Regions from separate parts of the Pseudarthrobacter sp. BIM B-2242 genome, predicted to be linked through region 4. Evidence: riboswitches for the same ligand, from Rfam matches in the RefSeq annotation. Region 4 holds a riboswitch; each other region holds the start of a gene.

Region 1 (7,314 bases), 180 kb from region 4:
CACCCGGACCTCGGCCAGGGTCTCCGTGCCGAGGTCCGGGTCCACACCGGCTTCTTTGGCATAGTCCGGGACTTTGCTGCCCGCGATCGAGCCCGCCGTGTACCGGGCCCGGTGGGTTGATTTGGCATACGGCGCGCTGATGGTGCTGGCGCGCAGGACGGTTGCCACAGCGTCGCGAAGGTCGCGCTCGCCGATGGTGGCCGGCGGTTCCATGGCCACCAGCGCCATGATCTGCAGCAGGTGGCTCTGGATCATGTCCCGCAGCGCGCCGGCCCGGTCGTAGTAGCGGGCGCGGCCCTCCAGTGCCAGGTCCTCATCGAAGATGATTTCCACCTTGGCCACATGTTCACGGTTCCAGACCGGTTCCAGGAAGTTGTTGGCGAACCGCAGCCCGAGGATGTTCAGGACGGTGGCTTTGCCCAGGAAATGGTCCACACGGTGGATATGGTCCTCCGGCACGAGTGCCGCCAGCGTCCGGTTAAGGGACCGGGCCGACTCTTCGCTCGAGCCGAACGGTTTTTCCATGACCAGCCGGGTCCCGGCAGGTACCTGGTCAGGACGCAGGGACTCGCAGGCCAGCTGGCTGATCCGGGGCGGCAGGGCGAAGTAGATGGCGGTGGGCCCTTCGAGTCCGGCCAGCAGCGCGGCTAATGCTCCCTCGGCCGTAACGTCGAGCTGGTGATAGACCGTGGCCTTTTCGACGGCGGTGAGCTCTTTGCGTCCGGCCGGATCTGCCGTCTCCGCCGCTGCAGCGAAGGCTTCATGCACCCGGGACTGCCACTGGTCCGGGGTCCAGTCGTCCGAGCCGGCTCCCACCAGGTTCAGATCACCGGCACGGCCTTTCGCTACCAGCCGGGCCAGGCCGGGCAGGAGGAGGCGGCCGGTCAGATCCCCGGAGGCCCCCAGGATGAGCAGGGTTTTTACACTCGTTTGGCTCGTCACCTTGTCAGCATGCCATCATCCATGCCCGGCTTGGTACCCTAGATAGTCGAGTCCCCCCTGTAACTCCACTGAAAGAAGTGCGCGGCGCGTGTTCAATTCACTCTCTGACCGGTTGACAGCAACCTTCAAGAACCTTCGTGGCAAGGGCCGCCTCACCGAGGCTGATGTTGATGCCACAGTCCGGGAGATCCGCCGCGCCCTCCTGGATGCCGACGTCGCCGTTCCCGTCGTGCGCGAGTTCACGGCCAGGGTCCGGGAACGCTCCCTCGGTGCCGAAGTATCGGCGGCCCTGAACCCCAGCCAGCAGATCGTCAAGATCGTCAACGAGGAACTGGTTGAGATCCTCGGCGGCGAGACCCGCCGCATCCGCCTGGCCAAGACCGGCCCCACGGTCATCATGCTGGCCGGCCTCCAGGGCGCCGGCAAGACCACCCTGGCCGGCAAGCTCTCCAAGTGGCTCAAGGCCCAGGGCCACAGCCCCATCCTCGTGGCCTGCGACCTCCAGCGCCCCAACGCGGTGACCCAGCTCCAGGTTGTGGGCAAGCGCGCCGGTGTGCCCGTGTTCGCACCGCACCCGGGTGCCACCTCCGAACTGGAGCACCCCGCCGGTGACCCGGTCGCCGTCGCCCGCGCCGGCGTCGAGGAAGCACGCCAGAAGCTGCACGACGTCGTGATTGTCGATACCGCCGGCCGCCTCGGTGTGGACGCCGAAATGATGGAACAGGCCAGCCAGATCCGGCGCGCCATCGTTCCCAACGAAGTGCTGTTCGTCATCGACGCCATGATCGGCCAGGACGCCGTTAACACGGCGATGGCCTTTGACGAAGGCGTGAACTTCACCGGCATCGTGCTGTCAAAGCTCGACGGCGACGCCCGCGGCGGTGCCGCGCTGTCCGTTGCGTCGGTCACCGGCAAGCCCGTGATGTTCGCGTCCACAGGTGAAGGCCTGGACGACTTTGAGCTCTTCCACCCGGACCGCATGGCCTCGCGCATCCTGGACATGGGCGACGTCCTCACCCTGATCGAGCAGGCCGAGAAGAACTGGGACAAGGACGAAGCCGCCCGGATGGCGAAGAAGTTCGCCGACCAGGAAGACTTCACCCTGGACGACTTCCTGGCCCAGATGCAGCAGATCCGCAACATGGGCTCCATGAAGAAGATGCTCATGATGATGCCGGGCGCGCAAAACATCCGGCAGCAGCTGGAAAACTTCGACGAGCGCGAGATCGACCGCGTGGAGGCGATTGTGCGCTCCATGACCCCGCATGAGCGTGTGGCTCCGAAGATCATCAACGGTTCCCGCCGGGCACGCATCGCGCGTGGCTCCGGCGTGCATGTGTCCGAGGTCAACGGCCTGCTGGAGCGGTTCGCCCAGGCCCAGAAGATGATGAAGAAGATGGCCCAGGGCGGCGGCATGCCGGGCATGCCGGGGATGCCCGGCATGGGCGGGCCCGGCGGTGCGCGGAAGGGCGGCAAAAACGCCCCGAAGAAGAAGGCACGTTCAGGCAACCCGGCCAAGGCAGCCCAGGAGCTCAAGGACGCCGAAGCCCGGCGTGCGGGCGCGGCCAAGGCGCTGCCCACCGGTGCGGCTTTCGGCCAGCAGTCCGGCGATTTCGATCCCTCACAGCTGAACCTGCCCAAGGGCTTCGACAAGTTCCTCGGCAAGTAACCGCCCGCCCGCCCAACTGAGTAGCAGTAAGTGTCGTTTTGAGCGCTCTAAACGACACTTACTGCTACTTACTTTTGATGTCATTGCCGTGGAATAGGGTTGGGTCATGTTCAAGCAGAGGGTAGTTTTCGTGCACGGCGCCGGTCCGTTCGGCGCGGCGGCGTGGCCGCGGCAGCACGGAATGGCGCTGAACTATGATGCTCTGTTCCTGCGGCGCCATGGGTTCGATCCCATGGCTGAACCGGTGGAATCGTCCTTTGAGGAGGACATGGCCATTGTCCTGAGGTCCCTGGCGGATGACGGCCGCGGTGCCGCCGGCGGCCATGTGGTGGCGCATGCCCAGGGCGCCATTGCAGCGATGACGGCCGCCGTCGAACGCCCGGACCTCGTGTATTCGCTGACGCTGGTGGAACCGGCCTGTCTGTCACTGACGGCTGAACTTCCCGCCACTGCCGCGCACCGCGCCCTGATGCAGCCGCTTTTCGATGTCCGGCATCAACTGGGTGATGAGGACTTCCAGCGCGAATACGTCCGCCGTATGTTTGCCGTGGATCTTCAGGAGCCTGTATCCCAGGAAGAAAGGCGTTCGGCGCGCAGGCTCCGGCTGCAGGCGCCGGCGTGGGAAGCCCCGCTGCACATCGTGCCGGGCGTCCCCACGATGGTCCTGACCGGCGGCTGGGAACCGCTCTACGAGGAAATCGCCGGCTACCTGCGTGAGACCGGCGCCCTGCACCGCATTGCTGCGGGCGGGCACCGGCCTCAGGATTCGCGTGAAGGTGACTTCGCTGTCCGGTCCTTTATTGCCGACGTCAGCCGGGCGCGCTCACTCCAGGCCTCCTGAGGACGCCGCCCCTGCCGCCGCGGGGAGCTGAAGTTCAGGCAGGTACACCTTCCCGCCCTTCGCCAGGAACTCCTCGCTTTTTTCGCGCATCCCGCTGTAGATTCCGGCAATGGCTGCCTGCGCGTCGGCAGAGCCATATTCGTCCCGGATGTCCTGGCTGATCTTCATGGAGCAGAATTTGGGGCCGCACATGGAGCAGAAGTGCGCGGTCTTGGCAGGCTCGGCCGGCAGCGTCTCGTCATGGAACGCCTCCGCCGTCACCGGATCGAGGGACAGCGCGAACTGGTCCCGCCAGCGGAATTCGAACCTTGCCTTGGACAGGGCATCGTCCCTTTCGTGCGCTCCCGGGTGGCCCTTGGCGAGGTCGGCCGCGTGGGCCGCGATCTTGTAGGTGATGACCCCCGTCTTCACATCGTCCTTGTTGGGCAGGCCCAGATGCTCCTTGGGCGTGACGTAACACAGCATGGCGGTACCATAGCGGGCGATTTCCGTGGCCCCGATTGCCGAGGTGATGTGGTCATACCCCGGGGCGATGTCGGTGACCAGCGGCCCCAGCGTGTAGAAAGGGGCACCCTTGCAGAGTTCCTGCTGGCGCTCCACGTTCTCCCGGACCAAGTGGAAGGGGATGTGCCCGGGCCCTTCCACCATTACCTGCACGTCGAATTCCCAGGCCCGCAGGGTCAGCTCCGCCAGGGTGTCCAGCTCGGCGAACTGGGCGGCGTCGTTCGCGTCTGCCGTCGCGCCCGGGCGGAGGCCGTCGCCCAGGGAAAACGCGACGTCGTATTTGGCGAAGATCCCGCACAGCTCGTCGAAGTGCGTGTACAGGAAGTTCTCCTGGTGATGGGCAAGGCACCAGCCGGCCATGATGGAGCCGCCGCGCGAGACGATCCCCGTGACGCGGTTGGCGGTGAGCGGGACATAGCGCAGCAGGACTCCGGCGTGGATGGTCATGTAGTCCACGCCCTGCTCACACTGTTCGATCACGGTGTCGCGGAAAATCTCCCAGGTGAGCTTGTTGGCCTCGCCGTTGACCTTCTCGAGCGCCTGGTAAATGGGCACCGTACCGATCGGGACGGGGGAATTGCGGATGAGCCATTCACGGGTGGTGTGGATGTCGTCGCCGGTGGACAGGTCCATTACTGTGTCGGCACCCCACTGCGTGGCCCACTGCAGCTTGTCCACTTCCTCGGCGATGGAGCTGGTGACCGCGGAGTTGCCGATGTTGGCGTTGATCTTCACCAGGAATGCCTTGCCAATAATCATCGGCTCGGATTCCGGGTGGTTGATGTTGTTCGGGATGATGGCACGCCCGGCGGCCACTTCGCTGCGGACCAGTTCAACATCGCAGTTTTCGCGGAGCGCCACAAACTGCATCTCCGGCGTCACCATGCCCTGCCGTGCATAGTGCATCTGGGTAACGGTCTTGCCGGCGACGGCGCGGCGGGGCACCGGCTGTGCGCCCTTCCACTCCGCTGAGGCGGCGCCGCGGCGGACAGCCGACTTGCCGTCGTCGAGCAGGTTCCGCTCCCGGCCGCTGTACGGTTCGGTGTCCCCGCGATCCTCGATCCATTCGCGCCGGAAAGGGCTGAGGCCCACGACAGGATCGCTGCCCGGGCCCGCGGTGCGGTAGACGCGGAAGGGGCCGTTTGCGTCGCCGTTGGGCGAGGGTTCCAAGGCGATTTCGGTTACGGGTACCCGGATGCCGGAGTCTTCATCGTTGATGAAGGCCAGCGAATGAGACTTCAGGGATTGGGTTTCCGGCCGGAGCCTGTGATTCCCATCCGCTTCATTTTGGGCAGGGATCAGCTGTGTTTCTTGCGTATTCAATGAATACTCACTTCCTTCGCCGGCATTACCCGGACAGGTTCGACGGTCGCAGGCTGCGTCAGCCCGATCTCAGCCCCTGCAAGGGCACCCGTGTGGTCAAAACGAAGCTACCACAGCCGCTGCCCGGATCCCGCGGAACACTTGTATTAAATTGAAGCTTCAAGTAAATTAGACGCATAACGGCCTTCAACCCCGAAAGCCAGCGGACCGGGAGCTTTCACATGACTGCAGCAGCCACCAGCCAGGATCTTCTACCTGCCGACCTCTCCATGGGCACTGTCATGCTCAAGGTGGCCGATATGAAGCTGATGACCGACTACTACCAGCGGGCCCTGGGCCTTGAGGTTGTGGCCGAAGAGGACGGCGGCGTCTACCTGGGCCGCCTCAGGCGTCCCCTGGTCCACCTGGCGCCCGCCCCGTCGCTGCGCTTGCCTGGCAGGGGAGAGGCAGGCCTGTTCCACACGGCCCTGCTCTTCGACAACCAGGCTGCACTGGCGGCCACTGTCGCCACCGCAGCACAGTTCGACCCCCGGCTCTTTACCGGCAGCGCCGATCACCTCGTCAGCGAAGCCTTCTACTTCAACGACCCCGAGGGCAACGGCATCGAGCTCTACTGGGACCGGCCCCGCAAGAACTGGTCCTGGAACGGCACCGAAGTGGTGATGGACAGCCTGGCCCTGCCGCCCCAGCGCTACCTCGAACAGCACCTGAGCCAGGAATCCCTGGACGGGCAGCTGGGCACTGAAGCCGGCGTGGGCCACGTCCACCTCCAGGTGGGGGACGTCCAGTCAGCACACGATTTCTACGTCAGCACCCTCGGCTTCGAAAAGACCGCCGGCTGGCATGGCCAGGCCCTGTTTGTCTCGGCGGGCCGGTACCACCATCACATGGCCATGAACGTCTGGAACAGCCGCGGCGCCGGGCCGCGCAAGGACACCCTGGGCCTCGGCGAGGTGCTGATCGAGGTGGCCTCCGGGGATGATGTCGGAGCACTCGCGGACCGCCTGAAGGTGGCCGGCGTGGCCTCCCGGCACACGGGTGCCGAGCTGCGCTTTGAGGATCCGTGGCGCAACAACATCCGGGTAGCCGTCCGCTGAGCAGGCGTGGCCGGAAGTGCGGCCCACCATGCACTAGGCTGATTTCGAACGGCCGGGGGCGGCACCCTACGCTGCCCGTCTGGGCCGCACCGTCGACGGAATGAGGGCTGTTCCCATGGGCTTCACTGAAATCTTTGTAGCTACCCACGACGCCGCGCTGAAACGCGCCGGGGTCCTTGATGCCGGCGGCACGCCGTCCGGACCCGCGCTGCGGATACCTGAAATCAGTGATTTTGAGATCGAACAGCTCGGGGACCTTGCCGGGGCTGCCGTCCACGCCGGTGGCGAGGGTTACGAACTGGCCATGGTTGACGTCTCCAGCGACTCCCTCCTCGGTGTCCCGCCGGCCATGGTGCGTGCGCTGGCTGACCTCCTCAGCTACGAAACTGAGGGTGAAGGCAATGTCCTGGAGGACGTCGCTGAACAGTGGGCTGCCCAGGATGACATGCCATTCGGCGTCACCGAGGCCCGGGACTATGTCCGGCAGCTTGCCGGGCTGGCCAGTGGAATCGGCGACGCCGAGCGCACTGGCCTGTATGTCTGGTCTTCCTAGTCCGGCGGCGGCCTTCCACGTTGTCCCGGCTGCCGCTTCAAAACGTGTCAAGTCGAAATCCTGACGCTGATCTGGCACAATAAACAGGTACTCGATCTGCGTGGCCCCTCTCTCCGCGTCCGGATCCTGTCCTTCGAACCCTCAAGTATGGCCCGCCCCACGGGTGCAGAACGTCGGTTCAACCCTTTTCTGAAACAGGAGTGACCACAAAAGTGGCCGTAAAGATTCGCCTTAAGCGCTTTGGTAAAATGCGCGCACCGTACTACCGCATCGTCGTTATGGACGCACGCTCCAAGCGTGACGGCCGTGCCATCGAAGAGATCGGCAAGTACCACCCCACCGAAGAGCCCTCATACATCGAGGTCGACACGGACCGTGCCCAGTA
Region 2 (7,314 bases), 500 kb from region 4:
GGGTTCGGCGGCGGGCCCGGTGGCGGCGGTCGCCGCATCGGACGTACGACGACGGCGGTCGCCTGAGCGGGCGCCTTCGGAGCCGCTGCGGCGGCTGGAGTCACGCCCGCCTGAACGGCCGGCGTCGCGACCGCTGTCACGTCCGCCGTCCCTTGCGCCGTCCCTTGCGCTGCCGCGCGTGTTCTTCTTGCCGGTCTCGCCCAGGTCCTCCAGGACTTCGGCGTCAACACCGGCGAGCGTGCGCTTGTTGCGGGGCAGCCGGCCCTTGGTGCCTTCCGGAATGTCCAGCTCTTCGTACAGGTGCGGGGAGGAGGAGTACGTCTCCACCGGCTCGGGGTAGCTCAGGCCCAGTGCCTTGTTGATCAGGCCCCAGCGCGGCATGTCGTCCCAGTCAACGAAGGTCACGGCGGTGCCCTTGTTGCCGGCGCGGCCGGTGCGGCCCACGCGGTGCAGGTAGATCTTTTCGTCCTCAACGCACTGGTAGTTGATGACGTGCGTGACGTCGTCCACGTCGATGCCGCGGGCGGCGACGTCGGTGGCCACCAGGACGTCCACCTTGTTGTTGCGGAAGGCCCGGAGTGCCTGCTCACGGGCACCCTGGCCCAGATCGCCGTGGATGGCGGCGGCGGCGAAGCCACGGTCCACCAGTTCCTCGGCCACCTTCGCGGCCGTGCGCTTGGTCTTGGTAAAGATGATGGTGCGGCCGCGGCCGCGGGCCTGCAGGATGCGCGCAACAACTTCAACCTTGTCCATGCTGTGGGCACGGTAGATGAGCTGGCGGATGTCGCGCTTGGTGAGGCCCTCGTCGTCGGGATCAGCTGCCCGGATGTGGGTGGGCTGCGTCATGTACCGGCGGGCCATGGCGATGACCGGGCCCGGCATGGTGGCGGAGAACAGGAGGGTCTGACGGACCGCCGGCGTAGCCGCGATGAGCGTTTCCACATCCGGGAGGAAGCCCAGGTCCAGCATTTCGTCGGCCTCGTCAAGGATGACCATCTTGACGTTCTTCAGCACCAAGTGCTTCTGCTTGAACAGGTCGATGAGGCGGCCGGGGGTGCCCACCACCACCTCGACACCCTTCTGCAGGGCCTCCACCTGTGGCTCGTACGCACGGCCGCCGTAGATGGTGGCGATGCGGGCATTACGCTTCCGCGACGCGTTCTGGAGGTCGTTGGCCACCTGGACAGCCAGTTCGCGGGTAGGCACAATGACCAGGGCCTGCGGCGCACCGGGAACGGCGAGCTTGTCGAAGCCGGCGTCGTCCGGGCCCACCACGCGCTGCAGCGCAGGGATGCCGAAGCCGAGGGTCTTGCCGGTGCCGGTCTTGGCCTGGCCAATGATGTCGTGGCCGGAGAGGGCTACGGGCAGGGTCATGGCCTGGATGGGGAAGGGGTGGGTGATCCCGGCGTCAGCAAGGGATTCGACGATATCGGCGCGGACGTTGAAGTCGGCGAAGGATTTCTCCGCGATCTCATGCGGCTTCTCATCCGAGATGATGGTTTCTTCGGGTTCGATTGTTTCGATGCCGGAATCGTCAGTCAGGATCTGGTGGGTATGCAATTCACTCACAGGGGAGTTTCCTTATTCATTTGGGCATTGGCGCTGCGTGCTCAACGGCCGGCCAACGTGGCCGGACCGGAGCACGCTCGAAGCGCGCAAGCAAATCCAGTGGAAGCCGATCGCGGGCTATCTAAATGCTGGCACTGGTGACCAGCGGGTCAATCTCAAGATCGCGTAGGGGCGGGCTTGTTGAATTCAAAATCAAGGAAATCAACGACCGGGCATCCATATCTACTTCTCCAGTCTAGCCGCACGGACCCCAAATACCGGCTTTTGCCCGTTCAGGCAGGGCCGGTGCACCTCAGGACAGCAACTCGAAGTGGACCTCACGGGCCGCGATGTCGGAGGAGATCAGGCGGACCCGGACCTTGGTCCCGGACTCGAGGTCGCCTGCGCACCGCGCCGTGACGGCTGGCTCGGCGATCTGGATGATCCCCGACGGCCCGTTTCCATTCTTAGCGGCACCGTTCCTGCCGTTTCCGTTCTTGCCCGCGCCGCCGTTTCCGTTGTCCTTCTGGGGCTTGGATCCTGAAATGACGATTGCATCAAAGTCCTGGCCAACGTGGTTGACCAGGAGCGCCGCCTCCACGGTGTCCAGGGCCATGCGCTCCATCCGGGCTGCCAGCTGGTCCGAGCCGGCCATGATTTCCGGCAGGGTGGGCAGGGCTTCCCGCGCCCAGTCCGGCACCGGCTTGCCGTTGCTGAGGGCCTCGCAGATCACCAGGACAAAGCGGTCTATGAGTCGCCGGAGTGGCGCCGTGGTGTGGGCGTAGGCGGCGCCGATCGCCGACTGGATGGCATCGTCAGGGACATCGCCGTCAAAGGCCGTGTAGCTGGCTCCGCGAAACAGCATGCCGGCGGAATGCATGATGGCCAGTTGCCGGGGCTCGGTGGGATCGAGGCTGCGAAGGTACTCGCCATAGCTGATTTTCCCGTCCCAGGCCTTGCCGAGGGCCACGGTCTGGAGCCGGAAATGCCGGAGTGAGCGCTCGTCAGGGGCGGGCATGGTGCGCAGGATGCCGACTTTTCCGGCGAGCATCAGGTTGGCGGCCGCCATTCCGGTCATCAGCGAAATCTGCGCGTTCCAGTCCTCCACCGGGAGCTGCGGGGCAGCGGCAATCCGGTAGCCGCCGTCGGGCGTCTGCACGATTTCCTGTTCTGGCATGTTCAGGCTGGCACCGCCGCGCTGCCGTTCCAGCTCAACGCGTTTAAGGCCGACGTCTTTCAGCAGCTGCAGGACGGGATTGGCGGTTCCGGCGTCGATGTCCGCCTGGACGCCCTTGTAGTCCAGCTTGGCCCGGCTGCGGATGGTTGCACGCCGGACGGAGACGCTGGAGACCTGCGCGGCGTCGTCGAGCCCGAAATCCCACACGAACGCTGAACACAGCTGGTCCGCCAGGAGGCTGCCGGCCTGCTCGCTGATGACCTCGGGGTGCAGCGGAATCCGGCCGTCAGGGGCGTAGAACGTCTGGCCGCGGCGGCGCGTTTCGGTGTCCAGGCTGCCGCCGGGGCGGACAAACGAGGGTACATCCGCGATGGCGTACAGCACCCGGTAGCCTGCGCCGGCGCGTTCGATAAACAGTGCCTGGTCCAGGTCCGTGGACGACGCCGGATCGATCGTCAGGAACTCAACGTCCGTCATGTCGGTGGCGGGTAGCTGGTGCGCAGCAACGGCCGCTTCGGCGTCGCGGACCGCTTCTGCCGGGTAAGGACCCGGCAGTTCCAGCTCGGTCCGGAGGGCGCTCAGTGCTGCCGCGAGGGCGTTGGTCTGCTCGTGGACGTTGGGGGCCAACCGATGATGGGACACGAAAGTCAGGTTAGCCCGGTTTCCCTGATTCGTGCACGCCCCGCCCCGCTGCGCGCCGGATTCTCAAGAGCCGGGCGCCGGACCGTCAGGATGCGGCGGCATCCAGGGCTGCCACGAGCGCTGCGGCTGCTGCCGTGGGGTCGGAGGCTTCCGTAATGGCCCGCACCACCACAATCCGGCCGGCTCCGGCTTCAACCACCTGTTCGACGTTGCCCAGGTCGATGCCCCCGATCGCGAACCAGGGCAGGGTGCTGTCTGCTGCGGAGACGGCCTCCGCGGCATAACGCACAAGGTCAAGGCCGACGGCGGCCCGGCCGGGTTTTGTGGGGGTGGCCCATACCGGTCCGACGCAGAAGTAGTCCAGACCGCCGTCGGCAGTCACCGCCGCGGACATCCGGATGGCACCTTCGATCTGTTCGGAGGTGTGGGTGGACAGGCCCACTGCTGCCCCGGCGCCGAGCAGGGTGCGGGCCGACGCCACGGGCAGGTCCTTTTGCCCGATGTGGAAGACGGGCGCGCCGGACAGCATGGCGATGTCTGCGCGGTCATTGACTGCCCAGAGCCGTCCGTGGCGGGCTGCGGCTGCCTGCAGTACGGCCAACAGTTCCAGTTCCTCGGCGGCTTCGACTTCCTTATCGCGGAGCTGGATGATATCCACCCCGCCGGCGAATGCCGCGTCCACAAAATCAGCGAAGTCACCGCGGTCCCGCCGGGCATCAGTGCACAGGTATAACCGTGCGGTGGCGGGCAGGGTGCCGCCCGTCGCCTGGGCGGAGTAGCTGGGCACGATGTGGGGACTGGAGTGCGCGTTCATGAAAACCACCATAGTTCCCCTAAACTGGGCGAGTACTGCGGGAGCCCGTAACAGCCGTCACAAAGCGGCCGGGCTGAGAGGGCATCAGAGCCGACCGCTTGACCTGATCCGGCTAGTACCGGCGTAGGGAAGGAAACACATGGTCCTGCACGCGGACGTCGCCGTGATCGGTGGCGGAGTCATTGGCCACGGCATCGCCTGGGAGGCACGGCGCTCCGGCCGGTCCGTGGTCCTGATCGATGACGCGCCCGGCTCCGGGGCCAGCTGGGCGGCCGCCGGCATGCTCGCCCCCGTCAGTGAACTGCATTACCAGGAGGAAGACCTCCTGGACGTCATGCTCGAGTCCTCAAGCCGGTGGCCCGCGTTTGCAGCCGACCTCGCCCGCGCGGGGGCGGCGGACACCGGGTACATTACGACGCCGACCCTCGCCATCGGCGCCGACGCTGCGGACCGCCGCACCCTGATGGACCTGCGGAGCGTTCAGCAGGCGAACGGGCTTCTGGTAGAGCCGCTGCCCCTCCGGGAAGCGAGGGCCAGGGAACCGCTGTTGAGCCCGGCAATTTCCTGCGCCTTGGACATCCCGGCGGACCACCAGGTGGATCCGCGGAAGCTGGTGGCCTCGCTCCGTCAGGTCCTGGCCGTCCATAAACCGGGGGCAGGAACCGCCGTGGCCGGTGCCCGTGACGGGTTCGCCGTCGATCACCTCGCAACTGGCCTGCGCTGGGAGGGCGGCCGTGTCAACGGGGTGACGCTGGCCAACGGCGGCACAGTCATCGCCGGTGAGACCATTGTGGCCAACGGCGTGCAGGCGGCCTCGCTCGCCGGCTTGCCGGACGGGCTGCATCTGCCGCTGCGGCCTGTCTACGGCGATATCCTGCGCCTCGCCGTTCCCCGGCATTTGCGCCCGCTGGTTACCTCCACCGTCCGTGGCCTGGTCCACGGGGTGCCGGTCTACATCGTTCCGCGGCAGGACGGCACCGTGGTGATCGGCGCAACCCAGCGGGAGGACGCGCTGTCCGCGGCGGGGGACGGAACCGGGGCGGGCTCTGCGGTCTCGGCCGGCGGCGTCTACCAGTTGCTGCGCGATGCCCAGGCGCTGCTGCCCGCCGTCGCCGAGTTGGAACTCCTGGAATCCACCGCCCGGGCGCGGCCGGCCACGCCGGACAATGCACCGCTGCTTGGCCGGGTGCCTGCCAGCGCAGCCGGCACCGGGCACATCCCCGGGCTGATTATTGCTACCGGGTTCTTCCGCCACGGCGTCCTGCTGACCCCTGGTGCGGCGGCTATCTGCCGGGACCTGCTGGACGGCCGGCATGAAGCCCGCTGGGACGCCCTCAGCCCGGGCAGATTCTCCGGCCTTCCCCGAGTAACTTCTCAACCCACAAAGGAAACAGCATGAACATCACCCTCAACGGCGCGCAGCATGCCGTGCCGCACGACGCGTCCATTACCAGCCTCGTCAGCCAGATCACCGGCCGCCGCCTCGGCGTCAACGGCCAGGCGGCTGACGGACAGAAGCTCGGTGTGGCCGTCGCCCACAATTCCGAAGTAGTTCCGCGCAGCCAGTGGCATGCCACGGCGCTCGCCGAAGGTGACAACGTAGAACTGGTCACCGCAGTTCAGGGTGGCTAAATCATGACAGTAACCACCAGCATCAGCACAACGAACCACTCCGCAGTTGCGGACCGGCTGGTCATCGACGGGGTTGAGCTGGGCTCGCGCCTCATCATGGGCACCGGCGGAGCGCCCAGCCTCGACGGGCTGGGCGCCGCCCTCCTGGCATCAGGAACGGAATTGACCACTGTGGCGATGCGGCGGTACTCGCCGGCGGAGTCCGGGTCCCTCTTCCAGCTCCTGGTGGACCACGGGATCCGGGTCCTGCCCAACACTGCCGGCTGCTTCACGGCCAAAGACGCCGTCATGACCGCGGAGCTTGCCCGCGAGGCGCTGGAAACGGACTGGGTCAAGCTGGAAGTCATCGCCGACGAACAGACCCTGCTGCCGGACGCCGTCGAACTCGTGGACGCCACCGAACAACTGGTGAACCGGGGCTTCAAGGTATTCGCCTACACCAACGATGATCCGGTGCTCGCCCTCAGACTGGAAAACCTTGGTGCCACCGCGGTCATGCCGCTTGGCGCGCCGATCGGCACAGGCCTGGGGATCCTGAACCCGCACAACATCGAACTGATCGTCTCGCGCGCCTCGGTACCTGTGGTGCTGGACGCCGGCATCGGCACGGCGTCGGACGCGGCGCTGGCCATGGAACTGGGTTGTGACGCCGTCCTGCTTGCTACGGCCGTGACCCGCGCCCAGAATCCCGCGCTGATGGGGGAGGCCTTCAAACACGCCGTGATCGCCGGTAGGCTGGCGAAAGCGGCCGGGAGGATACCGCGCCGCGAGCACGCCCTGGCGTCATCGGCGATGGAAAACCGGGCCGAATTCCTCTAGGCCGCGACCTTCCGCCGTGTCGGCCGGGACGGGCTCACGGATCAACCAAGGAGTCCGCTATGGCCGGCACCCAAGACCTCCTCACCCGCGATCAGATTGCCGCCGCCCTGGCGGGGCTTCCTGACTGGAGGTACCGGCTGGGCGGGCTCGTCACGGTCTTCAAAGCGCCGACGGCGGCTGCCGCACTGGAGCTGATTGCCGCCGTCGGACGCTTGGCCGAAGAGCAGAACCACCATCCCGATCTTGACTGGCGGTACAACCGGGTGTTCGTCCGGTACACCTCGCACGACGTCGGCGGTGAGGTCACACCGCGGGACACCACAGCGGCGGCAGCCGCCAGCGAAGCGGCGGCCCAGGTTGGGGCTACAGCCCAGCCGGGACTGTTCAGGACGGTGGAGGTGGGCATCGACACGGCGGACCCGGCGGAAATTGCCGACGTGTGGCGGGTCGCGCTGGGCTACAAAAACGGCCCGGGCGGCGACCTGGTGGATCCTTATGGCCGCGGACCAGCCATCCGGTTCCGGCCAATAGAGAATCCTGATACCGGCAGGCTCAGTGTTGACGTCCATTGGAGCCTTGCCGAATCAGGGCCTGTCCTGGAGAAGGCCGCTGCGAGCGGGGCCGACATGAACCGTGACCACGCACCCGGCCGGGTGGCAGTCACGGATGCGCAGGAAAACCG
Region 3 (7,314 bases), 1.7 Mb from region 4:
CAAGGACAGGATCGTTGTGGAGCCCGATGCCCGCAACGCCAAGGCCCGGCGCCGGCTCGAGGCCACTTGCTTTGAGCTCGGACCCGTGGTCCGGTTGGCGGAAAAGGAAGCCCAGCTGGCGTTCCTGACCCGTGCCGGTTTCGACCGGTCCGAGCCGCTGCGGTCCCGCTCAGGGCGCGGCTGACCCGCTAAACCAGCCCGCCGTCGACCCGCTAACGCCAGACGAAGTTCCAGGTCCCCATTCCGGCCGCGGCAACCACAGCGGCCGCAGCGATCAGCACGCCGCCCAGCACTACCCAGACGTCCAGCAGCGAGTAGGTCGATTCACGGGCCCACGTCCGCTGGCCGGTGCCGAAGCCGCGCGCTTCCATCGTGACGGCAAGCCGGGAGGCCCGGCGGATGGCCTGCACCAGCAGCCCGAAGCTCTGGCCGAGGGTGGCCCGCAGCCGCTGCAGCGGGCTGCCATGGGAGCCCACGCCGCGGGCCCGCCGGGCCATGCCGATGGTCTGCCATTCCTCGGCCAGGAGTCCAACGAGCCGCATGGCGGCCAGGGTGCCCAGGACAAAGCGGTGCGGCAGCCGGGCCTTCTGCGCCAGGGCGTCGGCAAGGTCGGTGGGATCCGTGCAGGTCATCAGCAGGATCGCGGGCAGCGCAATAGCGAGTCCGCGGAGCATAAACCCGAGCCCCAGCTGAAGCGAACCTTCGCTGATGGACCAGATCCCGACGTCGAGCAGTACAGCGCCGCTGTCCGCCGCGACGATCGCCGTGCTCCACCCGCCTACCGCTGCCGCCAGGATCAGCGGCCAGCCACGCTGCCAGAGCAGGCGCAGCGTGAGCCCGGCGAGCGGGAACAGCGCCAGCTCAGCCGCGAGCGCCACCGAGGCGGACACCCAGTCGATGGAGAGTGCCAGCACCAGGGTGATCAGGAACACCGAGCCGAACTTGGCCAGCGGGTTGGCCCGCGTCAGCAGCGCCTGGTTGCCGCGGAGGGTCAGGGTGTCCCTCATGCCGCCTCTGCTTCCTGGCGGGCGCCGCCGCGCAAGGCCGGGCCCAGACGCAGTTCGGCGCCGCCCAGGACGGCACTGAATTCTTCGTCGTGGGTCATCGAGACCACGGACGTCCCGGCGTCGAGCAGTTCAGACAGGAAGGAGGCGAGTTCTGCCCAGGTGTTGGCGTCCTGGCCGAACGTGGGCTCGTCGAGCACCAGCACCCGCGGGTGGGCAGCGAGGACCGTCGCCACCGACAGCCGCCGCTTTTCGCCGCCGGACAGCGTATACGGGTTGGCGTCCACAAGGTGCGTGAGGCGGAGCCGCTCCAACAGTTCGTCCACCCGTTCCTCGCCATGCCCCAGATGCCGCGGACCAAACATCAGCTCGTCCAGGACGCGCCCGGTGACGAACTGGTGCTCGGGCTCCTGGAACACCGTGCCGATGCGGGATATCAGCTGCTTCGCCTTCCACCTGAAGGGATCGATTCCGGCGCCTTCGGACAGTTCGACGGCGGCTGACACCTTCCCTGCCACCGGCGCCAGCAGTCCGGCGAGCGTCAGGGCGAACGTGGACTTGCCGGCGCCGTTGGGGCCGGTAACCGTGAGTGCCTGGCCGGCACGGACCTGCGCGGTGATGCCCGTTTGCACCGGCACCGGCGCGATGGTGCGGAAGCCGCGGCGGCGGGGCCGCTCGCGGGAGACTGCGACGTTCTCTGCGGCCAGCAGCAGCTGCCCGGCAACGGCGGAACCCCCGGCGGAAATGCCGCGCCGGGGACGGGTGGACGGAACATAGCCCGGCACCCACACTCCGGCACCGATCAGCATGTCCCGCGCCTCAGCGAGCACCCGGTCCGGCGGACCGTCCAGCAGCACGCCCGACGAACTGCCGGGAGCGCCGGAGGCCGCTGCCGAGCCCGGCTGCAGCACCACAATCCGGTCCACCACGTCTTTCCAGACGGACACCCTGTGTTCAACAACCACCATCGTGGCACCCGTCTTGTCGAGGCAACGGCCCACCGCGTCCCGCACCTCAAGGACGCCTGCGGGGTCGAGGTTGGCTGTCGGCTCATCCAGCAGGATCAGTCCCGGCCGCATGGCCAGGATGCCCGCCAGCGCCAGCCGCTGCTTCTGCCCGCCGGACAGGGCCGACGTCGGGTGGTCCAGCGGGAGCCGGGCGGCACCCGGGGATCCGACGGCACTGCGCAGCCCGACGTCGTCGAGCGCCTCGTGGACCCGCTTCCAGATCTCGTCCCGCGGAACAGCCAGGTTTTCGGCGCCAAAGGCGACGTCGTCGCCCAGCCGCGAGAGGACCACCTGCGTTTCAGGATCCTGCTGCATCAGCCCTGCACGGCCGCGCCGGCTCCGCGGCGCAACGCCGTCGATCAGCAGCGAACCGGTCTCGTCGGCGTCGTCCCCTTCATCCCCCAGCACCCCGGCGAGGGCGTGCAGCAGCGTCGATTTGCCTGCGCCGGAAGGGCCCAAAAGCAGCACCCGCTCACCAGGGGCGATGTCGAGGTCCAGCCCCTGGACGGCGGGGGCGGCACGGCCGGCGTGCCGCCAGCCCCAGCCACGGGCTGATACCGCAGCGGGGCGCACCGCGGAAGCGCCGGCGTCGAAAGCGGTCATCAGTTGAAGACGGGTTCCGAGAAGGCCTTCCGGGACGCGAAGGAGCTCAGGACGCCGGTTTTGGCGAGGCCGCGGGTGGCGATCCAGGACACGGCGCCGGCAATGACGGCACCGGAGATGGCGCAGAACAGAATGTACGCGGCCTTGTCGCCGGCCTCGTAGGCGATGTTCCAGCCCCAGGGCGCGAAGGAATCGTTCAGGCCGCAGAACAGTCCGGCGCCGGCGCCGGCGAGCAGGGCCACGGGCAGGTTGAACTTCCTGTAGGCGAAGGCGGCGAACACCAGTTCGGCGCCGAGGCCCTGCAGGATGCCGGAGATCAGCACGGTGGTGCCGTACTGGGAACCCATCATGAGCTCACCGGTCGCGGCCACGGCCTCACAGAACAGCGCTGCGCCCGGTTTGCGGATGATGAGCATGCCCAGCACGGCCGGAATCATCCAGCCGCCCGCGATCAGGCCTGTGAGGGGCGGGTAGGTGGCGTTCATCGGCGCGGACACCAGCGCTGCGCCCTGGGACCAGGCCCAGAAAATGACGCCGCCGGCGATGGCGATCAAAGCCGCCACCACAATGTCCACAACGCGCCAGGAATAGCTGGCCTTCTTGAGTCCTGCTGTTGTCATTTCTGCCTCCTGAGGTACAGGAGGGGAGAGTATTCGCGGTTTCGGCCCGGCCTGCGCCGCCCGGTTCCGGACACTCTGAGAAGCTCGACTCCCTTGCGCCGGTACTAACCGGATCAGGTTCGAGGGTCTGCGGCTGTCCGCACTCTCAGCGCCCATCCACCGGCTGCATCCCTGCAGTGCCCGACGGCGGCGCTCCCCTGTCGTAAATAAATCTGCCCTGATGGGCGTGACCCAGTTTACACCGCAGGAGCGGTAGATTGTGGGCCATGACTGCCGACGCCTCGAATGTGACCGTGTTCGATCCCGACTCCGGCGAAGCCCAGCCGCCAGGCTCGCTCGAGGCTCTGATCGCGCGGATAGAGGCTGAGGTCAGCGAGCTGCAGTTCCCCCGGTTTACCAAGGACGACGCCCTCAACCTTGGGCTGCTGCTGGTGGAGCTGGGCAAATCCCGGAAGCTGCCCATCGCCATCGACATCACCAAGGGTGAACAGGTCCTTTTCCATGTGGCCCTGGACGGCGCCACGCCCGACAACGGGCACTGGATCCGGGCGAAGCAGCGCACGGCCGCGCGCTACGACGTCCCGTCCCTGCTGGTGGGCCTGCGCGGAAGGCTGGGCGGCGGCCGGATCGAGGACCAGGGCTGGTACGACGAATCGACCTACGCGGCCCACGGCGGCTGCTTCCCGGTCTACGTCACGGGAGTCGGGGCGGTGGCGACGGTGGCTGTCTCCGGACTCCCGCAGATGCAGGACCACAACCTCGTGGTGGAGGCGGTGCGGGAAATACTGGCCTCCATGGGGCAGCCCTAGGTGCTGACCGCCGGCCTGATCACGTTAGGCTAAAGGCAGTCCCCGATCCGCCACAAGGAGTTCAACCCATGAACCTGTTCATCAAGCTGCTCGGCACAGGAATCAGCCTCGCCGCCGGGTTTGTCGGCACCAAGGTGGTTAATACCGTGTGGGAAAAGTCCACCGGCCGTAAGCCCCCCACAGGCAAGGACGAAGACACCCCCACAAGCCTGCGCTCGGCGTTGACGTTTGCGCTCATTTCAGCCTCGGTCAGCACCATCATCCAGGTCCTCGCCAACCGCGGCACGCAGCGGGCCATCACGCGTTTCGCCAAGAGCCAGGACATCGTCTAGTCCCGGCCGGGAATCAGTCCCGGCCGCCAGCGTCGGACGCGTTATCCCTGGACGACTGCGCGGCCTTCTCCACCACGGCATCCAGGTCATCGGAGCTGAGCAGCTCGCGGTGCAGGTGCTTGGTGCGGTAGCCGGAGCGGCCCACCATATGGGCGGACACCGGCACCGTCAGTAACTGGAAAATCCACGCCACCAGCAGCACCGGCCATACCCACAGCGTCCGCATCTGCAGACCGATGGCGGCAAGCAGCAGGAAAAGGCCCAGCACCTGCGGCTTGGTGGCCGCGTGCATCCGGCTCAGCAGGTCCGGGAAGCGCAGCAGGCCGACGGCGGCGGCCAGGGACATCAGCGCACCCACCACCAGGAAAACCGCCGTCAGGGTATCGATGATGCCATCCACCACGTTCGGTTCAGGACTCATGGGTCTGCTCCCGCCGGTCGGCCACAAAGCGTGCCACTGTGACCGAGCCGATGAAACCGACAACGGAAAGCGCCACGAGCAGCATCAGGTTGTTCAGGTGCCTGTTGACGGCCATGTCAACGCACAGTGCCGCGCCGAGGATGGCGAGCAGGACGTCGGAGGCCAGCACGCGGTCCAGCAGCGACGGGCCGCGGGCGATCCGGATGATGGCTCCCGCCGCAGCCAGCGAAAGAATGACTGCGGTGACAGTCAGGACGGTCTGCATCATGCTGCGGCCTCCTGCCGGACGAGTTCGAGTTCTTCCGGGCTGCCCATGATCCTGATCAGGCGGGCTTCGATGGAACGGACTTCGCTGCGCAGGTTCTCTGCGTCCTCTGGTGTGCTGACATTAAGCGCGTGCAGGTACAGGGTGGACGTTGACCGGTCCACTTCCACCACCAGGGATCCGGGGATCAGCGAGATCACGTGCCCCACGGCGGTGACGATCAGGTCCTGGTGGCTTCGCAGCCGGACAGCCACGACGGCGTTGATCACCTTCGGTCCGCGGATGGCCGCCAGGTACATCACCTCGATGCTCGCTGCCGCCACCCGCCACAGGAACTGCAGGGCGAAGGGCACGGCGTAGAGGATATTGAAGCGGCCGCTGAGTTCCACCGGGGGGAGGTAGAACATGCGTGCCACCAGCACGGACAGCAGCGCGCCAAAGAGCAGGTTGCCGGGGCTGAAGTCCTGCCACAGCGCACCCCAGACAATCACCAGCCAGACCAGGAGCGGAAGTTCCTGGCGCAGGGAAATCCGGCGGCGGCTCATTTGCCGCCTCCCGGCTTCAGCGCCAGCGGCGGAACCTCGGTGTCTTCACCCAGCACGGCCTGGATGTAGGAGGACCTGTCAAGCATTTCCTCGGCAGCCTGGTCCGAGACCCGGAACAGCGGCCCGGCGAAAACCGTGAGGGCCACGCCAAGGATCACCAGGCCGAAGGTGGAGCCCACCATGGTCCGCGGCAGCAGCGTGACGTTGTTGCGGCCCGCCCGACGGCCGGTGTCAGAATCCTCGGGTACGGCCAGCAGGACCGGATCCGGGTGTTCGGCGTCCGAGGGCTTGCGCCAGAAGGCACGGTTCCACACCCTCGCGACGGCCAGGAGCGTCAGCAGGCTGGTGACCACGCCGCCGATCACCAGGGCGTAGGCCAGCGGAGTGCCCAGTCCGATCCCGGCCTGGATCAGGCCCACCTTGCCCAGGAACCCGGAGAAGGGCGGAATGCCGGCCAGGTTCATCGCCGGCACAAAGAAGAGCAGGGCAAGCATGGGCGAGAGCTTGGCCAGGCCTGCCAGCCGGTCCACCGAGGAGCTGCCGCCACGCCGTTCGATCAGGCCCGTGACAAGAAAGAGGCTGGTCTGGATGGTGATGTGGTGCGCCACGTAGAACACGGCAGCACCCAGGCCGGCCACGGAAGACATGGCCAGGCCGAACACCATGTAGCCGATGTGGCTGACCAGGGTGAAGGACAGGAGACGTTTGATGTCGCTCTGGGCCAGGGCACCAAGGATCCCCACCACCATGGTCAGCAACGCCGCCACCATCAACGGAGTGTTCAGGCTGTCGCCGGGAAAGAGCAGCGTTTCTGTCCGGACCATCGCATACACACCCACCTTGGTCAGCAGGCCGGCGAACACCGCAGTGACCGGCGCCGGCGCGGTGGGGTACGAGTCAGGCAGCCAGAAGGAAAGCGGGAAAACAGCCGCTTTGATCCCGAAGGCCACCAGGAGCATCACGTGCAGCAGTGTCTGCGTTCCCTCATCCAGGTCCGCAAGCTTGACGGCGAGGTCCGCCATGTTCACAGTTCCGGTGGCCCCGTAGACCATCGCGATGGAGATCAGGAACAGGACGGAGGACACCACGGACACCACCACGTAGGTGACGCCCGCACGGATCCGGGGGCCGGTACCGCCCAGGGTCATCAGCACGTAGCTTGCGGTCAGGAGGATTTCGAAGCCGACGTAGAGGTTGAACAGGTCCCCGGACAGAAACGCGTTCGACACACCCGCCACGAGGATCAGGAAGGTCGGGTGGAAGATCGATACCGGGGCGTCCTGGTCGCCGTCGGCCATGCCCTGGCCGGTGGCGTAGATCAGCACCGCGAGGCTGACGGCGGAGGAGACCACCAGCATCAGGGACGAGAACTGATCCACCACCATGGTGATGCCCCAGGGCGGCAGCCACCCGCCGATGTTCACCGCAGCGGTCCCGCCGTCCCAGACCGACGCAAGCAGGAAGCACTCCAGCAGAAGCGTCAGGGACAGTACAGCGATGCTCACGGCCCGCTGCGCACGGGAGTGCCGGAACAGCAGGAAGGCCAGTGCGGCGCCGAGGATGGGAAGCAGGACGGCGAGCGGGGCAAAGCTTGCGATGTTCACTTCACACCTCCTTCGGGGCCAGGGGTCACGTTCCGTGAACCGGGTTGCTCTTCTGCGGCGGCATCTGCGGCCGGCATCTTCTTGGCGCCGGCCGAAATTTCTTT
Region 4 (7,314 bases):
ACTCGACAGCTCCCGGGGTCAGTGCGAACAGGGTGTCGTCTCCGCCACGGCCAACGCCGGCGCCCGGGTGGAAGTGGGTGCCGCGCTGGCGGACGATGATCTCGCCAGCGGAAACTACCTGGCCGCCGAAGCGCTTGACGCCGAGGTACTGGGCGTTGGAGTCACGACCGTTGCGAGTGGAACTCGCGCCTTTTTTATGTGCCATTTGAAATGCCTGCCTCTAAATTCTGGGGAATCTGCTGAAAACCTGAACAGTAACGAAGGTTACTTGATACCAGTGATCTTGACCTTGGTCAGTTCCTGACGGTGACCCTGGCGCTTCTTGTAACCGGTCTTGTTCTTGAACTTCTGGATGACGATCTTCGGACCACGGAGGTCATCGAGGATCTCAGCCGTAACAGTTACCTTGGCCAGGTCCGCAGCGGCGGAGGTGACCTTGTCACCGTCTACCAGGAGCAGTGCGGGCAGCTGAATGGTGCTGCCGGCTCCACCGGGGACGCGGTTCATGGTAACGAAGTCTCCAACGGAAACCTTCTCTTGCCGGCCGCCTGCGCGGACAATCGCGTACACCACTTGGGAACTCACTTCTCTCGACGTTTATTACTAGATTTGCGTGCGGAACCTGGGCCAATGTTTGACTGGGTTCCCGCTGTGCCTCAACGCCGTGGGGTCGTAACCCAAGTGTTGGCGTAAGCACCGAAGATCTAGAATACGCTAATTTCGCCTTCGGCCGCAAATGAGGCTGGTTACGGCCGTTTGACTGTGATAGGTCCCACTAATGGGAACAACACTGACAATCCGAAACCGTGCCCGACTATCGTACCGGCTGCGTGGCCCTTCGGCGTTCAGGCATGCAGCCGCGGCGCGTCGAAGAACTCCACTTCGAACCGGCTTGAGTGCTTGAAGGCCTGAACCATGGCAGCCCGCTCGTCCCCGGAGGCCTTTCGTCCGGCGTCGTCAACCAAGGCGATCGCGTCCCGCGTGGCCTGCGCGAAATCCTCGTCCGCGTACGTCCGCAGCCATTCGGCATAAGGGTGCTCCGCCGGAGCGCCTGCCGCAAGGAACCGGGCGTGGAGTGCCTTGCCCGCCTCGGCGTACAGCCAGAAACACGGCAGCAGGGCCGCCACCGCAACTCCGTAGCTGCCGGAGGCTGGGGCGGCCAGCAGATGGTCCACATAGGACTTGGTGACCGGGCCCAGGACGTGCTCCACGGTGCGGGTGCTGAGCCAGTTGCGGTGCAGTTCGGATTCGACGTCAAGGCATTGCTGGGCAGACCTGGCCCAGAACAGCTGCGCGGCTTCTGTCGGCGCCAGCGCGCTGGCGCGGGCAAGAACCCGTGAATAGCCGTTGAGGTAGATGGCATCCTGGGCGAGGTAGTAGGCGAACTGTTCCTCTGCCAGCGAGCCGGCCGTCAGGTCGCGGATGAATTCCAGCCCGTAGATAGCCTCCAGGTAAGGGGCCGCCGTCCGCTGCAGGAGTGCAGCGAATTCCCCGGCAGCGGGAGGCTGCTGTACATGGTGGAAGTGGTGGACCGGGCCGTTGCCGCCGCCGACCCCCAGTTGGCCGGATGCCCGCAGCGCGCCGGCAAGCCACGGCTTCACCAGCAGCAGGGACGCCTCCCAATCCCCCAGCCGGGCCTGTGCAGTTGCCATGGCCGAGGACAGCGAGCAGCCCGTGCCATGACTGTTGCGCGTGGCGATCCTGTCTCCCGTCACTTCCACAACCGGCCGGGAAAGCAGTCCCCCGGCATTGACCAGGGCATCAGGGCACGTGTCGCCGTCGAGATGGCCTCCCTTAACCAGGACCGTGGCGCCGGTAGCCGCGGCCAACCGTTTTCCCTGCTCCAGCGCCTCCGCCCAGTCCCGGGCCTGGGGCTCCCCTGCCAGGATGGCGAGCTCCGCAAGGTTTGGTGTAATCAGGTCCGCAAGCGGCAGCAGGGCCCGCATGGCCGTCTCGGCCGGCTCCTGCAGCAGCCGGTCTCCACTGGTTGCCACCATCACCGGATCGAGGACCACGACGGCGGGACGTACCTTTTCCAGCCAGCTGCGGACCGCATCGATCACCTCCGCGTTGCCCAGCATGCCGATCTTGACTGCATCGATGGTGATGTCGTCGCTGATGGCGTCAAGCTGCTGGCGCAGGAACGCAGCGGGGGGAACGTGGACTGCCTGGACGCCGAGTGTGTTTTGAACCGTCAAAGCGGTGATGGCTGCCATGCCGTATCCGCCCATGGCGGCAATGCTTTTGAGGTCAGCCTGGATCCCGGCTCCCCCGGACGGATCCGAGCCGGCAATGGACAACACCCGCGGGGTATCAGTCAGAACATCCGCTGCGGCCGATGGCGCAAAGGCGGTGCCGGCGGCCGGGGCTGCTGGTCCCGGGGCTGTCAGTGGCGGCAGGGCCGCTGGAAGATCGGGGGTTGCGGGAGGAAGGACATAAGTCGAAGCCAAGGAGACATCCCTTCGCCGGTGCTAACCGGACAGGTTCTACGGGTCTGGATCTCAGCCGGCTTTCTGCCGGCACCCCGTGTCAGTCACCCAGCCTAGCCTTTCTTTGGTGCCGCTGCCCGAAGATGAAGCCGGGACGCAGAATGCCCGGACGCGCCCCCAATGAAGGGCGTGTCCGGGCATTCCGGCCTATGTCCGGCGAAGGATCAGAGTTCTGAGGCAGGAACCCCTACACCCAGGATGATCGGCGCGCTGGTTTCGACCGGTTTGGCACTTGCGGGAGCCTTGGCGGGCTCCGGCGCCTTGGCCGCGTGCGTGTGCCCGGCCGCGGCTGCAGGGACAGCTTCGTGATGCTCCACCGTGGTGGCATTGGCTGCGCCCTGGGCCCGGCTGGCACTGCGGTTCCGCCGCGGCCGTCGGGTGGCGGGCTGCTGGGTGTGATCCGAGTAGTCCCGTTCAACAACGGCGGGAACCTGGCGGGCAGGGGCTGCAGCGGGCGCGCTGACGGCCTGCCGGCTCACTTCCGGCTCTGCCTGCCTGACCTCGGCGGGCTGGCTTGCCTCCTGACCGCTTTCGGTTTCAGGGGCCGGACCGCCGAGCCTGGCGAAGGCCTCCGCCAGGCGGTCAAGGGTCAGGGCAGGGGCTTGCGGCTGGTCCTCGTGGTGCTCGACAAACGGCAGCACTACCTGTTCACCGCCGAAAGTCAGCACGGCGGCCGGGCGGCCGGTAATTTCGCCTTCCGACCGTTCCGGCGCAGGGGCGGGGGCCTCCGTGCCGGCGGCCCGGGCCGCCGCAGCAGCCTGGGCTACTTCGTCGTCATGCAGGTGGGCCGCGTGTGCTGCGGCAGCAATATTGGCCAGAGCTGCCCGCGTGGCCTCCGCCTTGGCGTGGCGCTCGGCGTCGCTGGGGTCCGGGTGGACCGTGTGGATCTGCACCGGAGCTGCCGGTGCCACCTCCAGGGGCTGGCCGCCACGGCCGCGGCGGCGCTTCCGGTCGGTCCGGCCGCCCTGCTGTGCGTCCGGACGCTGGGTGTCGCTGCGCTGGCTGTCCATCCGCTGGGTGTCCGGGCGGCTGTCCGTGCGCTGCACGTGGTGCTCGGCGGCGACAGTGTTGGCGCGACGGTGCTCCACAGGATCGTCGTGGGTGACGATTCCGCGGCCGGCGCAGGTTTCGCACTGCTCGCCGAAGACTTCCAGGAGCCCTGTGCCCATGCGCTTGCGTGTCATCTGCACCAGTCCCAGGGAGGTCACTTCGGCCACCTGGTGCTTAGTGCGGTCACGGCCCAGGCATTCCACCATGCGGCGGAGCACCAGGTCGCGGTTGGACTCAAGGACCATGTCGATGAAGTCGATGACAATGATGCCGCCGATGTCCCGGAGGCGGAGCTGCCGGACTACTTCTTCGGCCGCTTCGAGGTTGTTCTTGGTGACGGTTTCCTCGAGGTTTCCGCCGCTGCCGGTGAACTTGCCGGTGTTGACGTCCACCACGGTCATGGCTTCGGTCCGGTCAATGACCAGCGACCCGCCGGAGGGCAGGAAGACCTTGCGTTCCAGGGCCTTGTGGATCTGCTCGTCGATCCGCCAGGCGGCGAAAATGTCCTGGTCCTTGGTCCACTTCTCCAGCCGGCCCACCAGGTCCGGGGCAACGTACGTGACATAGGCCTCGATGGTGTCCCAGGCCTCTTCACCGGAGACGATGAGCTTGGAAAAGTCCTCGTTGAAGACGTCGCGGACCACCTTGATGGTGAGGTCCGGTTCGCCGTAGAGCAGTTCCGGCGCCAGCACTTTGGTGGATGTGGACTGGCTTTCGATGCCCTCCCACTGCGCCCGCAGCCGGTTGATGTCGTGGGTGAGTTCCTCTTCGGAGGCACCCTCGGCAGCGGTGCGGACAATCACACCGGCATGCTCGGGCAGGCGGTCCTTGAGGATGCGCTTGAGGCGGTTGCGTTCGACGTCGGGCAGCTTGCGGGAGATCCCCGTCATGGAGCCGCCGGGAACGTAGACGAGGTAACGGCCCGGGAGGGAGATCTGGCTGGTCAGGCGTGCGCCCTTGTGGCCGACCGGGTCCTTGGTGACCTGCACCAGGACGGTGTCGCCTGATTTCAGCGCGTTCTCGATCCGGCGCTGTTTGCCTTCGAGGTTGACCGATTCCCAGTTGACTTCACCGGCGTACAGCACGGCGTTGCGGCCGCGTCCGATGTCAACGAACGCCGCTTCCATGGAGGGCAGGACGTTCTGCACCTTGCCAAGGTAGACGTTGCCGATCAGGGAGTCCTGCTGCGTCTTGGAAACAAAGTGCTCGGCCAGGACGCCGTCTTCGAGGACGCCGATCTGGATTCTGTCGTCGCGCTGGCGGACGATCATCTGCCGGTCCACTGATTCCCGGCGCGCCAGGAACTCCGCTTCGGTGATGACGGTGCGGCGGCGGCCCGTGTCGCGGGATTCGCGGCGGCGCTGCTTCTTCGCTTCGAGCCGGGTGGAACCCTTGACGCTGGTCACGCGGTTGTTGACGGGCGCCTCGGTCACGGCGCGCGGCGCGCGGACCCGGGTCACGGTGTTGGGCGGATCGTCGCCCTCTCCACCGGTCAGTTCAAGATCCTGGTCGCCACGGCGGCGACGGCGGCGACGGCGGGACGTCACTCCTTCGTCACCCTGGCCGATGGACTCTTCCTCGTCTTCAGCGCCACCGTCCTGGTCGCCGTCGGAACCCTCGGCGTCGGCGTCAGCTTCGTTGTCTCCGGTGCGCGTGCGCCCGCGGCGGCCGCGGCTGCGGCGCCTGCGGCGGCTGTTGGCGTCGTCCGCTTCGCCTTCTTCGGCGTCGTCCTCTTCCGGCTCTTCCGCAGCCGCGGCGGGAGCAGGACGGACAACAGTGGTCAGGTCGGGGGCCTGGAAGAGGACGGACGTGGCCGAACCCGGCTCCAGGAACAGCGAACCGAAGGGGCTGGCAGGCGCGGCGGCAGGCTCTTCCGCCGGAGCGGCGGCCGGGGCCGGAGTTTGTGCGGCCGCCGGGGCCGCTGCTTCAGGAGGTGCTGCGGCGGCGGCGGCTTCGGGCGCCGCCTTGGCCTGCGGGGCAACGGCGGCAGGGGCCGCTTCTTCCGCCGGCACGGCGGCGACATCCAGCGCCGCAACGTCCGGCGCTGAAGTTTTGCGGGTGGCTACCCGACGGCGGCGGACGGGCTTTGCGTCGGCTTCCCCCTCGGCTGCCGGGGCATCGGCTGCGGGCTCAACGGCAGAGGCGCCCGCTGCTGCAGCCGGCGCTTCGGTGGCGTCGCCGGCGAAGGCGGGCAGCGGCTCCGCGCCCTCCGGCTTCTTGCGGGCACGCGTCCGGCGAACGGGAGTTTTGGTTTCCGGTGCAACCTCCACCACAGCCACTCCCTCAAGGACGGCAGCGGTCTCGGCGTCGCGCTGTTCCCCGGCGTCGGTGAGGGTCCCGGCGTCAGCCGATGCTGCGGCGTCGGCGGCCTTCGGCGCTGCTTTACGCCGCGTCCTTACTGCCCTTTTGGGCGCTTCGGCGGCTTCGGGGGCCGTTGCTTCAACGTTAACGGCTGGTACTTGTTCATTTTCCATATGTGGCAACACTCCTGCCCCTGACGTACCGCCACATCCGGCACCCATTGGGGCACATATTGTCAAAACCCGCAGGCGTTGACAGAAGTCAAGTGGATACTCCCAGGTTCGCACCGGCATTGGGGTGCGGCAGCCCGTGGGAGCCGTCGGCTGTGTCCTGAAACCCGTTGTTCTACACGCCACAACCAGGTGCCGACCAATGGAGTTGCGGGAAACCGGATCAGAGAATCCGAAGCCTGCCCTGCTCATCATTGGCGGTCTTGAAACAAGCCACCGGACCGGAGTCCGAATGTGGGTCGGCCTCCAGCCACGTTCATTCTCTCATACCCGCACTGAAACGCCGCGGAGGCCGGGGTATCCGATCCGCAAATGTGCAGCGGGCCGGAGCCGCTGAAAACAGTCTTCAGGTGCCGGCGTTACAATCGGGCGAGGAGCACCCGAAGCAAAGGACGCTAGACCATGCCCAGCATTTCCCCGCACGGCACCGATACGCCGGCAGCCTCCCCCGCGGCAGGGACATTGACCGCACAGTCCTCCAGCGTTCCGCTCATGACGCGCAACCGGCCCCTGGGCTGGCTCATGGTCATTACCGGTGCCATCGGCTGGCTGGCCTCGGGAACCCTGGTCCTTGAGAAGCTCGAGGTCCTCAAGGATCCCAACCACACCACTGTCTGCGATGTGAATCCATGGATTTCCTGCGGCCAGGTGATGCAGACGTGGCAGAGCTCGGTTTTCGGGTTCCCCAACATGTTCATCGGAATCGTGGCGTTCGCCATCATCATCACGGCGGGGATGGCCCTGCTGTCCGGCGCCACGTTCGCGCGGTGGTACTGGGCGGGCCTTCAGGCCGGCGTCACCCTCGGCTTCGCGTTTGTGGTGTGGCTGTGGTCCCAGGCCCTGTACGAAATCCACATCCTCTGCCCGTTCTGCATGGTGGTGTGGGCAGCCATGATTCCGCTGTTTGTCTGGGTGACCATCCGGAACGTCAGCCACGGGATCATCCCCGCACCCGCAGGCGCCGCACGTGTCCTGGGCGATTCGGGCTGGATCATCACCGCGCTGCTCTACGTCGCGGTGATCGCCACCATTTTCTTCGCCTTCATCCAGGTGTTCGCCGGAACCTCAGGCTTCTAGGAGCAACCGCCACCGGAACGAGGTGACAGAAAAGGCCAGTGTCCGCGCAGGACATTGGCCTTTTCTGTCACCTCGACGAGGCGGGAGGGTCCAGGTCCTAGTCCTGGAACCAGATCTTGATTTCGCGCTCGGCCGAGTCCACGGAATCGGAGCCGTGGACCAGGTTC

What was found. A riboswitch is a leader RNA that binds a small molecule or an ion and turns the genes downstream of it on or off. The one in region 4 is predicted to bind thiamine pyrophosphate.
Region 1: it holds a riboswitch for thiamine pyrophosphate, as region 4 does, so the genes downstream of both, thiC (phosphomethylpyrimidine synthase ThiC) here and thiD (bifunctional hydroxymethylpyrimidine kinase/phosphomethylpyrimidine kinase) in region 4, are expected to answer to the same signal.
Region 2: it holds a riboswitch for thiamine pyrophosphate, as region 4 does, so the genes downstream of both, thiO (glycine oxidase ThiO) here and thiD (bifunctional hydroxymethylpyrimidine kinase/phosphomethylpyrimidine kinase) in region 4, are expected to answer to the same signal.
Region 3: it holds a riboswitch for thiamine pyrophosphate, as region 4 does, so the genes downstream of both, IDT60_RS18735 (ECF transporter S component) here and thiD (bifunctional hydroxymethylpyrimidine kinase/phosphomethylpyrimidine kinase) in region 4, are expected to answer to the same signal.

The regions. Positions count from the first base shown of each region.
Region 1 covers NZ_CP061721.1:2,508,086-2,515,399, reverse strand. Annotated here, with positions in the region: gene IDT60_RS11580 (glucose-6-phosphate dehydrogenase) at 1-942, opposite strand, end outside; gene ffh (signal recognition particle protein) at 1,031-2,611, shown strand; gene IDT60_RS11570 (alpha/beta hydrolase) at 2,718-3,452, shown strand; gene thiC (phosphomethylpyrimidine synthase ThiC) at 3,435-5,279, opposite strand; TPP riboswitch at 5,274-5,381, opposite strand; gene IDT60_RS11560 (VOC family protein) at 5,501-6,376, shown strand; gene IDT60_RS11555 (hypothetical protein) at 6,492-6,929, shown strand; gene rpsP (30S ribosomal protein S16) at 7,142-7,314, shown strand, end outside.
Region 2 covers NZ_CP061721.1:2,830,014-2,837,327, reverse strand. Annotated here, with positions in the region: gene IDT60_RS12985 (DEAD/DEAH box helicase) at 1-1,569, opposite strand, end outside; gene IDT60_RS12980 (RNB domain-containing ribonuclease) at 1,862-3,367, opposite strand; gene thiE (thiamine phosphate synthase) at 3,453-4,181, opposite strand; TPP riboswitch at 4,209-4,328, shown strand; gene thiO (glycine oxidase ThiO) at 4,321-5,580, shown strand; gene thiS (sulfur carrier protein ThiS) at 5,577-5,813, shown strand; gene IDT60_RS12960 (thiazole synthase) at 5,817-6,632, shown strand; gene IDT60_RS12955 (4a-hydroxytetrahydrobiopterin dehydratase) at 6,692-7,314, shown strand, end outside.
Region 3 covers NZ_CP061721.1:4,051,103-4,058,416, forward strand. Annotated here, with positions in the region: gene IDT60_RS18720 (GNAT family N-acetyltransferase) at 1-184, shown strand, start outside; gene IDT60_RS18725 (energy-coupling factor transporter transmembrane protein EcfT) at 213-1,007, opposite strand; gene IDT60_RS18730 (ABC transporter ATP-binding protein) at 1,004-2,614, opposite strand; gene IDT60_RS18735 (ECF transporter S component) at 2,614-3,234, opposite strand; TPP riboswitch at 3,307-3,443, opposite strand; gene IDT60_RS18740 (heme-degrading domain-containing protein) at 3,501-4,043, shown strand; gene IDT60_RS18745 (DUF4235 domain-containing protein) at 4,112-4,375, shown strand; gene mnhG (monovalent cation/H(+) antiporter subunit G) at 4,389-4,796, opposite strand; gene IDT60_RS18755 (monovalent cation/H+ antiporter complex subunit F) at 4,786-5,064, opposite strand; gene IDT60_RS18760 (Na+/H+ antiporter subunit E) at 5,061-5,606, opposite strand; gene IDT60_RS18765 (Na+/H+ antiporter subunit D) at 5,603-7,210, opposite strand; gene IDT60_RS18770 (Na(+)/H(+) antiporter subunit C) at 7,207-7,314, opposite strand, start outside.
Region 4 covers NZ_CP061721.1:2,325,031-2,332,344, forward strand. Annotated here, with positions in the region: gene rpmA (50S ribosomal protein L27) at 1-205, opposite strand, end outside; gene rplU (50S ribosomal protein L21) at 265-573, opposite strand; gene thiD (bifunctional hydroxymethylpyrimidine kinase/phosphomethylpyrimidine kinase) at 846-2,321, opposite strand; TPP riboswitch at 2,441-2,537, opposite strand; gene IDT60_RS10670 (Rne/Rng family ribonuclease) at 2,654-6,013, opposite strand; gene IDT60_RS10675 (vitamin K epoxide reductase family protein) at 6,473-7,147, shown strand; gene ndk (nucleoside-diphosphate kinase) at 7,245-7,314, opposite strand, start outside.